3 regions of the Bacillus mesophilum genome follow, and region 3 is predicted to be linked to each of the others. Evidence: predicted binding sites of a transcription regulator. Region 3 holds the regulator's gene; each other region holds the start of a gene.

Region 1 (3,286 bases), on a different contig from region 3:
TCAAGTTAATGAAATCTAATAAGTATTCCTTCGTAATGACAAACTGAGTTCTATCTTCTTCAAAAGCGAGTAACTTTTGCTCGCCATCACTCGTTACTTGCACACTATTAATAATTTTATTTCTCATTTTAACAATTTCGTAAAATAATGAGGAAATAGATTCATCTGAATGTTTTGTTATAGTTTCCTGTATTGGTTCCCTAAGCCCTCCGGCAGGAGTTTCAATTAACTCATACCAGGTGTATGCTTTATCAACATCCTTTTTTAAGATGTTTTCAATGATAAACCCTTTGTTTGAGTTAAACGCACAGACTGCGCTTCCAATCAGTTCTCTATATTCATCAGATGGTAAAGCTTGCTTCGTGTAATTTTCGTACATCTCCATCTTCCCTTCAGATCTTATATCACAGCAATTAGCGATCCATACCACGCTCTTGCGGAGATAAGAAGTTTTTTTTCAAAGCTAAATTAGGTTGTCTACTTTCTAAACAGTTTTCAATTAGATCTGCCAGAGGATGATGATCTACTTTAGATCTAATAAATGTTTCTAAAGCCTTGTTTTTATCAACCTTGCTCCAATCTAGGTTATAACCATTTCTACAAGCTAATGTTCGAATAAATTCTCTTTGGGATCTCCCATTTCCTTCACGGAAGGGATGAAGTACATTTATTTCGGCCATATAATAGGCAGCACGTTCAGAAAAACTTTTATAATCCAAGCCGGCTAAATGTTTTTCTTTTTTTAACTGGTTAAAAATAACGTCAGCTGCAGGTTGAAGGTAATTTACGTCTGCAAACGGAAAGCCTTTTGAAATATTTTCCGTTCTTATCTCCCCAGCAAATGAGTATAAGTCTTGAAAAATATAGGCATGAATCTTTTTCAGATGCTGCATGTCAAAGGATCCCTTAATAGGATTCTTTTGAAGATCCAACAACCTTTTTGCTGTTAATCCAGCATCCAATGTGTCTAGCACCTGTTGATCCTTCACATTGAACTTATTTTTTAATATTTCTGTTCCTGGATAACAGTATTTAGATTGATATTCACCCATTACCTTTGGCTACCTTCAATAATTCTTTTTTATATTCCTCAAACGAGATTTCTCCCTTAGACTCTTTGATTAGTAACTCTTCCATTTGTCCTGTTAAATACAGGTCTTCAATACCTAACGATGCTTTAACTGATGCGATTTGCTTTTCTAATTTGCTCATAACTTCACCTCGTTATTGTATATAATAATTATAATATAATTATATATAAAAGTCAATATTTCCATTTTTATATGCCTATTTTACCACATTTAACTAGTTATATATTTAGATCGAAATCAGATTGAATAAAGAACTTATGTTCGTATATAATAATAATCATTAAAGGAGTTGGCGATATGTTGCGTGATAGAGGTCTTAAAAAATGGCAGGGTTTTTTTATGCACGAGCATACAGGACTACTTCAAATGGATGCCCAGGAAGATAAAAAAATTGCTAAGCCTGTACTAGATCAGCAAGAGCTAGAAGAGATTGGAATTGTCGTTATGGAGTCTCTTCACTACACATTGGATATAAAGGTAACTGTGTGGCAAAATGGTTATTTTATGAATCATTTAGGTATTGTAAACAAACTAGATTATTTAATGAAGTATATAGTCCTTGAAAAAGATGATGAAAGTATAAAAATTATGATTGTTGATATTACTGCTGTAGAGAGGTATTAATCATGACCAGGATACCTGAAAAAGATCGAGATTTGATTGAAAAAGCTATGTATCTTCCAATGCTGATCGTTGTTTTGGAAAAAGATCTTAAAGTGATTGATAAGGCCTTATTTAAACTTAAGCAGCCGTATATTAACCTTGTTGAGGATACACTAAAGGCTGTTCAGCGTGATCTTAAAGTAGTAAAAGAACGGATGAGAAAAGAAAATATGAAGGTGCAGCAGACCTCTCACGACGAAGCGTTTACGCAATTCAGCTTTATATGGAAGGGTTATGAGGAAAAACACAGCTATTTTAATCCAGCAATAAGAAATAGAGTACATTCATTATTAGAATACTACCTTTACAAGCGATTTAATTCATAATTAAAATTTTCGTATAGCAAAAAAAAGAATTTTCACTATGTTTAAGATGCTGTCATTATGCTATATACTGGTAATATCAGAAAATTCAAATTACGAGGTGGTGTTCATAGTGGAAAAAAGTCAGTCCGAAAAGGTTTCAAATATTAAATACAAAAGAATGGATAATGACCCAGACATAAAAAGGACTATAACAGAAATAGAGCGCTTAATCTTAGGTGAAAAAGGTATCGGTTTAATGGATGCTTTAAAAATAACACCAGGAAGAGTCCAAAAGCAGCTTGATGATGAATGGGATCAGGAGTTTGAACGTATTTTAGAAGACAATAAGGATTATATTTTTTGGGAAGCTCGTAAACGAAGTGCAGCACATGTACATAAATGGATTGAAGAGCAAAAAAATGAAATTAATGAGGAGGATCTTCTAAGCAGAATGCAAGAAGGTCTAAAACTAGCAGAAATTGAAGTTGTCCGTGAGTTACTAGAAAGAGAAGGTTTAATTTAGATTAGTATATTTAAAAATTTCTAAAAACGTATATTGGATAACTCTTTTAATGGTATAATAATAAATAGAGCTATGTGACGGGGTGGCGATCAATATCCTCCGATTGGAGGTGAGATCATGGATTTGCCTACAGCTACATTCGTAGTATTATTTATCGGATTAGTCGTACAAATCATCATTGCAACAAAAAAATAACCCACCCTGTCCTGACCGACTAAGTGGATTATTCTATCCCAATAGTTTATTTCAGATCGCTACTGCGACACATAGTTTGACCAGGGTATGTCCGTACCTTGGTCTTTTTTATTATGCACTAAAACATTTAAAACTAAACGTATTCTCTAGGTGCAGTTATAACATTAATGCATCTTATAATGTTTCATCTGACTTGATTATAGCATATATTACTATGTAATATACAAAAATGAGTAACATGGATCAATTATTTTATATAAAAAATATATAAATTTCATATAAGATGATGATTTGTATCAAGTTATTGTTTTGATTTCTTCTTAGGGAAGATAAAAGTCAGCCTTTTTTCAGTCGTGTTATAGGATAACTTTGCATCAAATGTACCTGTTCCGTCTTTCTTTTTAAACCCTTTAATAACATCTGTCATATTTTGATCCAACAATTTAATTGCTTGCTTAGTTGTTAATTGTTTTTCTAAAAAGATTCCAGGTAATATGAATTCGCATGTT
Region 2 (3,286 bases), on a different contig from region 3:
ACAAGCGCCTTCCGCTTTTCTTTGTGTCTAGCTCCGTCGGCTAGCCGCTCGAGGTCATAAGTCAATCCGTTCAGAAGGTTAAAGAACAACCTTCCGCCCGGCTCGCCTTATGCTTGTCGCGGCTGGGCAAGCCGCCTCCGCTTTTCTATTTGTCCAGCTGCAGGCGCTAGGGACTCGAGGTCTTAAGCCAATCTGACCTAAAGGTTAAAGAACAACCTTTATGCCATCTTGTCTTAAGCTTGTCGTCCCTGGGCAAGCGCCTTCCGCTTTTCTAGTCATCCGCTAATCGCACATCAACTACACTGCTTAAATCGATGCGGTGAATTTCATGAAATCGGTCAACAATGTGAAGGCGTTTGTTCATTTCATCCCAGAAGTGGATGGTTCCCATCGTCAGCTCATACTTCTGGCGCCGATAATGTGTGATCACCACATTGCGGTTAAATTCCATCGCTTCCGCCAGCACTTCATTCAGCCTCTCCACTTCCTGTTCATCAAGCTCTTTCTTTTGTTCGTATTGATCCTCAGCTGCCCAGTCACGCAGCATCTTCACATGTTCTGGCAGCATCATGGCTGTCCATTTAATTCTTCCCCGATCCCGAATCATGTCAAACACCCCTTGTCCTTGTTACATTTTATGCCCGCCTACGAGTTTGGCGCGATGCCTTGCTGTGCCAGCCTCTGTATAGGAAACCGCCCGAAGAAGAGCAGCCGATCCAAAACGCTTGCGGATTCCATCCATTGTGTAGCCAAGCTTTTTTCTGCGCCATTCATCCAAATCAAATAAGCTTAGCTGCAATTCATGATCATCTTCAATATTGCTTAGTGACATCGTAATCTTCCGCACCGTTTTTCCTTCATAAAACTGCTGAAATAACTCCAGACAAACATGATAAACATCCATCGTGATATTTGTCGGCCGCTCAATCGTTTTTGAACGATAAAAGCCTCCTCCCAGTTCATCCTTGCTATAGCTAACTCCAAAACTGATCGTCCGGGCTGTTTTGCGGTGTGCACGTGCCCGTCTTGTTACTTCTTCGCACATTTCCAGTATCACATTTTTAATTTCATGCTCTTCTTTATAATCTCTTAATAAAATTTGACCTTTGCCAAAGCTAATCTGCCCTTCCATAATTGGAGCCCCAATCTCAGACAAATCCACACCCCATGCATGGAAATAAAGCTGATTGCCCATAATCCCAAATTTCTTCTCTAGCTTTTTCAAATCATAGCGAGCCAGCTGTCCGACCGAAAAAATCCCCATGCTGTTCAGTGTTTTTTCTACTTGGCGGCCAATTCCCCACATTTCTCTTAATGGAGAGACATTCCAAAGCTTCGTTTGCACATCATCGTACGTCCACTCTGCTATGCCTTTTCCTTTTGCTTCGAGATCAAGGCATAGCTTTGCCATCAGCATATTGGGACCAATGCCAATTGCCGACGGAAGCTGAAATTCCCGTTCAATGTCATCCTTGATCTTTTCCGCAATGGTGATCGCGTCTCCCCATAAATGCAAGACGCTGTCAACCTTCAAAAAGCTTTCATCCACACTGTACGTATGAATGTCCTCCTTTGGCACATAACGGTTAAATACACGTGTAATTTCAGTCGAAACCCGCAGGTACGTCGCCATCTTCGGCTCTTCAATCCTGATGCGCGGATCGTTCGGAACTTCAAAAAGTCTCGAACCCGTCTTGATGCCGAATTCCTTCTTGACCTTTGGAGATGCTGCAAGTACAACACTTCCCTTGCGCTCATGGTTGCCTGCAATGACAAGATAGCAGTTCAGCGGATCAAGCCCCAGCATGACAGCCGTACAGCTTGCATAAAAGCTTTTCATATCAATGCATAAGATTTGCCCTTGCGGCAATGAACGATAATCCACCATAGAGGTCCCTCCACCTTGCTTACACATACAACACTTATCAAAAACGAACACGCGTTCTATTTATATATACCCATTATAATAAGCGAATATACGTTCGTTTTCAATGGAAATTTTACGACGAATTTCTTATATCCCCCTCTGCTGCCAGACAGAAAGCCGTTATAATAGACAAGAGGTGACACAAAAGTGGAAAGACGGTATGTATATAAAATGGTGCAAAGCTGCCTTGGACAATATAACTGGGAGAAGGATTCAATTCCCTGCGAAAGCACAGAATTTGCGGAGATTTATGAGAAGGTTATGAACGTAAAAAAAGAGGAACCTGAAACGAATTTGCATGATATTGTCAGCGATATTGTGTATGGATATGTGACGGGTTCGCCGTATTTTTAAGATCTGCTGCATTTTAATGCGGGTGGGGTTTAAACAAAATTAGGGAAACCGAGATTAAGGTTTCCCCTCCATATATGGACTTATCTTTTTGTGTCTGCCTGAATGTCTATAACAAATGTGTAGGAAACCGTTCCATTAGCCCATTCTGCTAAGGCTTCATAGATATACTTCCCTTTACCTGAGGGAACAATTATTTGATTAGCGTCTTGTTCGATTTCTTTTTCTCTTCCATTTTCGTTCCATAAATAAACTGTAATAGTTGGGTTTTCCTCAATCTTAATCTCCACTGTTTCATTGGGGTTAACGCTAATTGGTTTCATGTGGTCTGCTATTTGATAAGGCGAGGCGTGATCTGTTGCCACTACTTCTGTTTCTAAACCTTTTTTTCTTTCCCAGTGATAACCACCCTCTTCCATCTGATGCTCTATCCCGTTAATGATAATTAACCCTGTCATAGTTGGAGGAAATTCACTGTTTAAATCTTCAGTTCCTATATTTGCATCACTATTTGAACAACCCATTATCAAAATGATAGATAATGCTAAAATCATTTTTAATCTCAATATATCCCTCCTTTACTGATTTGACGATTGTTACTTTTTAAAGTTTCACTTATTTTTCATGCAGCTCCACTTGCAGCACCAACCCAGAATGTTGATTAAATATCGAACATTCAGCTGCAGCTATTAACGATTCACATTTCTATAAAAATTATGCAAGATAAAAAGCACTGCTTGTATGCAGTACTTTTTTTAAAATCCTACTCTTCATTAATCCATAACCCATTGAATTTGATGGGCATCTATAAATTTAGTACTCTCTCTTGTCGATAGATCCAATATATAAGTATTGCCCACAGAGTCAGCAAAGATCCCTTCTAAAATGGTTCCGATCGGCGTAAAATGTTCCATTGAACGATAGACTAAATAGTTTCCATTTGGTGAAAATCCAATAGAGTCATAGCCTGTAAATTTTTCATCATAAATTCCGTTAAATTTCTTTAGT
Region 3 (3,286 bases):
TCGAGAAAAATATCTTCTCTTTTAATATATAGACATTCGAGAGGTAAGACAACTCATAGAAACCAAAAACACATGATATTTCCTATTTTGTCACATTAAAACTTGCATTATGTAACAGGAAAGACAAATGTTCATCAATTACTTTAATAAAATGACAACGCCAACAATTTAATAGAATGAAAAGAAGGAACACATGCCATAGCTGGTGTATTCCTTCTTTTCATATGTGAATAGTATAAATAAACCCATACTTTTTAAGCAATTTAATGTAGTTTGTTGTTGTTCTTTTCCTGCTTTAGTTTCTCAGGTGTTACATCATTTCCTTCTGGATCTATGATTGTTACGCTCTTGAGTGTATTAAACATGGAAGATCGGAAAGTCTGCAAATATTCTTTGCGCAAAGCTGATTGCTCCTTTGCTTCTGCTTCCGTTAAACCAGTTGTTTTCGCCTTATTTGCTAGAGCATTTATGCGGGCGAGTTTGTCCTTTGGCAGCATATGGACAGCTCCTTTACTATTTCTTTAGCATAAATGTCATTTTATTAGAAAATAGTTAAATTGACAAGGATGAAGTCTTATTCGTATATAAAGAAGCTTCTAAAGTGAAAAAAACATGGATTAACGGCTTTTTCCGAAAAGTCCAGTCCATACTATGCAAATGTTTACTCTATTGCTGGACAAATTGAATATCTAGAGATTTATTGTTCAGTATTAAGTTTATCTATATATTCCTGATAACGCCTATGTACGGTAGCTTTTGATATGTTATAACCAAACCCTCTTAAGGTTGCCGCGATTTCAGAAAAAGTTAACTCATTTTTACGTAAACGGACAATTTCAGATATTGGCACTTCAATACGTTCTCTTCCAGCGTTTTCACCTTGGTTAGCTAAGTTTTTTTGGGGCTGATATCCTTTTTCGACCGCTCTTTGCATTCCGCGTTTAATTTTCACATTATGCAGCTTTCGTTGATATTCCTCAACCATTCCCACTATCTTCAGTACCATTGAGTCTGATTCTGAAAGCTGTAATTCCCCGTTATGCGAAACGCTAAATAACTTGATGTCCTCTTTCAGAATACAATGAAGAATGGCTATTTTGGCATTCCCCCTGCCCAGCCTTGTTTCATCCTGGATTAAGACTGCCTGAATATCCTTTTCTTTGATTAGCGATAGCAATTCAAGAATTCCTTCTCGCTCAAGGTCATATCCGCTTGCCTTTTCTTTTATAATTCTAGCTGGAAGAAATCCGTTCTTACTTGCCAGATGAAGCAATTCCTCTTCCTGCCTCTGCAAAGAGGATTCCTGAGTATCTTTATTTGTACTGACACGGCAGTAAATAATTGCATTCATGTATTGCACCTTCTTCTATTAGTTCCTGTTCCTATTCACGGCTGGCCAATTCTGTTATATATTGATCTTCATCAGCTTTTACTGGAATCGAAACAGTATCACCAGGATGAATTTTTCCATTTGTAATGCCATTATGAGTTTCCATCCATTGAACAAATTCAGCAGTAGAAAAATGATGTTCCTCTGCAAATTGTTCAGCAATCCCCCATAGAGAGTCATTTTCATTAACAGTTACCATCATATATTGATCGTCTTCCTGATCTTCTAATTGAAAAGAAAGAATAAGTGAGCCTGTAATACTTAAAAATACAAGAATAATAGCATAGCAATAAGAATTCCACAATTTTTTCATAGCCTTCACCTCATAAAGAATGTATGTTCGTATTTGTTACGATTATTATAATACGAACATTTGTTTTGGTCAACATAAAATTCGAACTTATGTTTGTATGTGTTTTAAAAGAATGGTATAATAAGGACAAGATATTAATAAAGGGTGCGTGATCCAATTTGAAACTATCAAAAAGACAGCAGGATATTTTGGAATTTATTAAAGATGAGGTCCGACAAAAAGGGTATCCGCCTTCTGTAAGAGAGATTGGGGAAGCTGTTGGACTTGCTTCCAGTTCTACAGTGCATGGCCATTTAGCCAGACTTGAAAGCAAGGGATTAATTAGAAGGGATCCTACAAAGCCTAGGGCAATTGAAATATTGGATCTTGAAGAAACTCATATCCCGAAGGTAAATACGATTAACGTACCTATTGTCGGAAAAGTTACTGCCGGGCAGCCTATTACTGCAATCGAAAATGTCGAAGAGTACTTTCCTCTTCCAGAGCGTCTTGCGCCACCAGATGAGCATGTTTTCATGCTGGAGATTATGGGTGATAGTATGATAGAAGCCGGCATTTTAGATGGTGACTATGTTGTAGTTAAACAGCAAAGCACTGCTAATAATGGTGATATTGTTGTCGCAATGACTGAAGATGACGAGGCTACTGTTAAGCGTTTCTTCAAAGAAAAAGACTACTTCCGGCTTCAGCCAGAAAATTCAACTATGGAACCAATCATCCTCCGCCATGTTTCAATTTTAGGAAAAGTTACTGGTGTTTATCGCCAAATGCATTAATATGGCAAACAGAGCATGCAGAATACCTGCATGCTTTTTCTTTTATCAGCAAAAAGGAATTAAACAAATATAGTTATTTGAACTATTTTTATCGTTGATTCTGGCCCGTCAATAGCCTTTATTCATTGCCACGATATAAAAATCACCAAACCGAACTTTCGTTCTATACGTGAGGTTCAATATATATGCCGCATCACCTATATAGTTATCTGAAAATTCGATATAATTAACCATGCTATTTTTGGAAAATTCCTATATACTGGTAATACAACATGATTCTAACTAAGGTCGCTTCAAAAAATCTCGGATTTAGGAGTGTGAAGGGCTATGTTATTGAACATGTTACTGTCTTTCTGTATCGGTGCATTTGTCGGTGTAGCTGCACATATTCAAAAAAACGGCAAGCTGATCAAGCCGCGCAAAACAAAACGATTTATCTATCTGGGATTTTTTGAAGATGTTATTATGGGGGCATTAGCAGCTGTACTAGTGGTCTTATCTGCAAATCCTGAATCTGTCATAGCAGTTATTGTTACTGCCATGATCGCTGGACTAGGCGGAGAGGCTATCCTAAAAGGATTGGACTTATTAAAGATGCGAGAGAAAAAAGAATAGGCGTGCAAGTCTTTTGCACGCCTCATCCTTTCTAACGTCGATGCTCTACCAGGTCAATAACACCTAAAACCACGTGTGCAAGTCCAAATCCAAATAATGTGTTAGCCATCATTTTGTTGCTGCCACGCTTTTGCTTAAGTGCATATCCAGTTGCTGTTACAGCCGTACCTAGTGCAGTTGGAATCATACCTT

What was found. Region 3 encodes LexA, which represses DNA repair genes until DNA is damaged. Its sites were predicted from a motif close to CGAACATATGTTCG; they were not measured.
Region 1: a site for LexA is predicted at 1,342-1,355, ahead of F7732_RS21080 (YolD-like family protein). Genes of this name have one in related genera too.
Region 2: a site for LexA is predicted at 1,972-1,985, ahead of F7732_RS06675 (Y-family DNA polymerase). Genes of this name have one in related genera too.

What each region holds. Positions count from the first base shown of each region.
Region 1 is NZ_WBOT01000012.1:7,019-10,304, forward strand. Features, by position in the region: gene F7732_RS21070 (selenium binding protein) at 1-379, opposite strand, end outside; gene F7732_RS21075 (Fic/DOC family protein) at 414-1,052, opposite strand; gene F7732_RS22725 (antitoxin VbhA family protein) at 1,045-1,212, opposite strand; gene F7732_RS21080 (YolD-like family protein) at 1,389-1,715, shown strand; gene F7732_RS21085 (YhjD family protein) at 1,718-2,080, shown strand; gene F7732_RS21090 (hypothetical protein) at 2,190-2,582, shown strand; gene F7732_RS21095 (type IA DNA topoisomerase) at 3,079-3,286, opposite strand, start outside.
Region 2 is NZ_WBOT01000002.1:359,587-362,872, forward strand. Features, by position in the region: gene F7732_RS06670 (YolD-like family protein) at 272-607, opposite strand; gene F7732_RS06675 (Y-family DNA polymerase) at 629-1,888, opposite strand; gene F7732_RS06680 (YqzH family protein) at 2,075-2,281, shown strand; gene F7732_RS06685 (hypothetical protein) at 2,362-2,844, opposite strand; gene F7732_RS06690 (hypothetical protein) at 3,052-3,286, opposite strand, start outside.
Region 3 is NZ_WBOT01000001.1:573,875-577,160, reverse strand. Features, by position in the region: gene F7732_RS02860 (DUF896 domain-containing protein) at 264-497, opposite strand; gene F7732_RS02855 (YneB family resolvase-like protein) at 698-1,351, opposite strand; gene yneA (cell division suppressor protein YneA) at 1,383-1,703, opposite strand; gene lexA (transcriptional repressor LexA) at 1,862-2,479, shown strand; gene F7732_RS02840 (DUF4257 domain-containing protein) at 2,807-3,094, shown strand; gene F7732_RS02835 (asparagine synthase) at 3,126-3,286, opposite strand, start outside.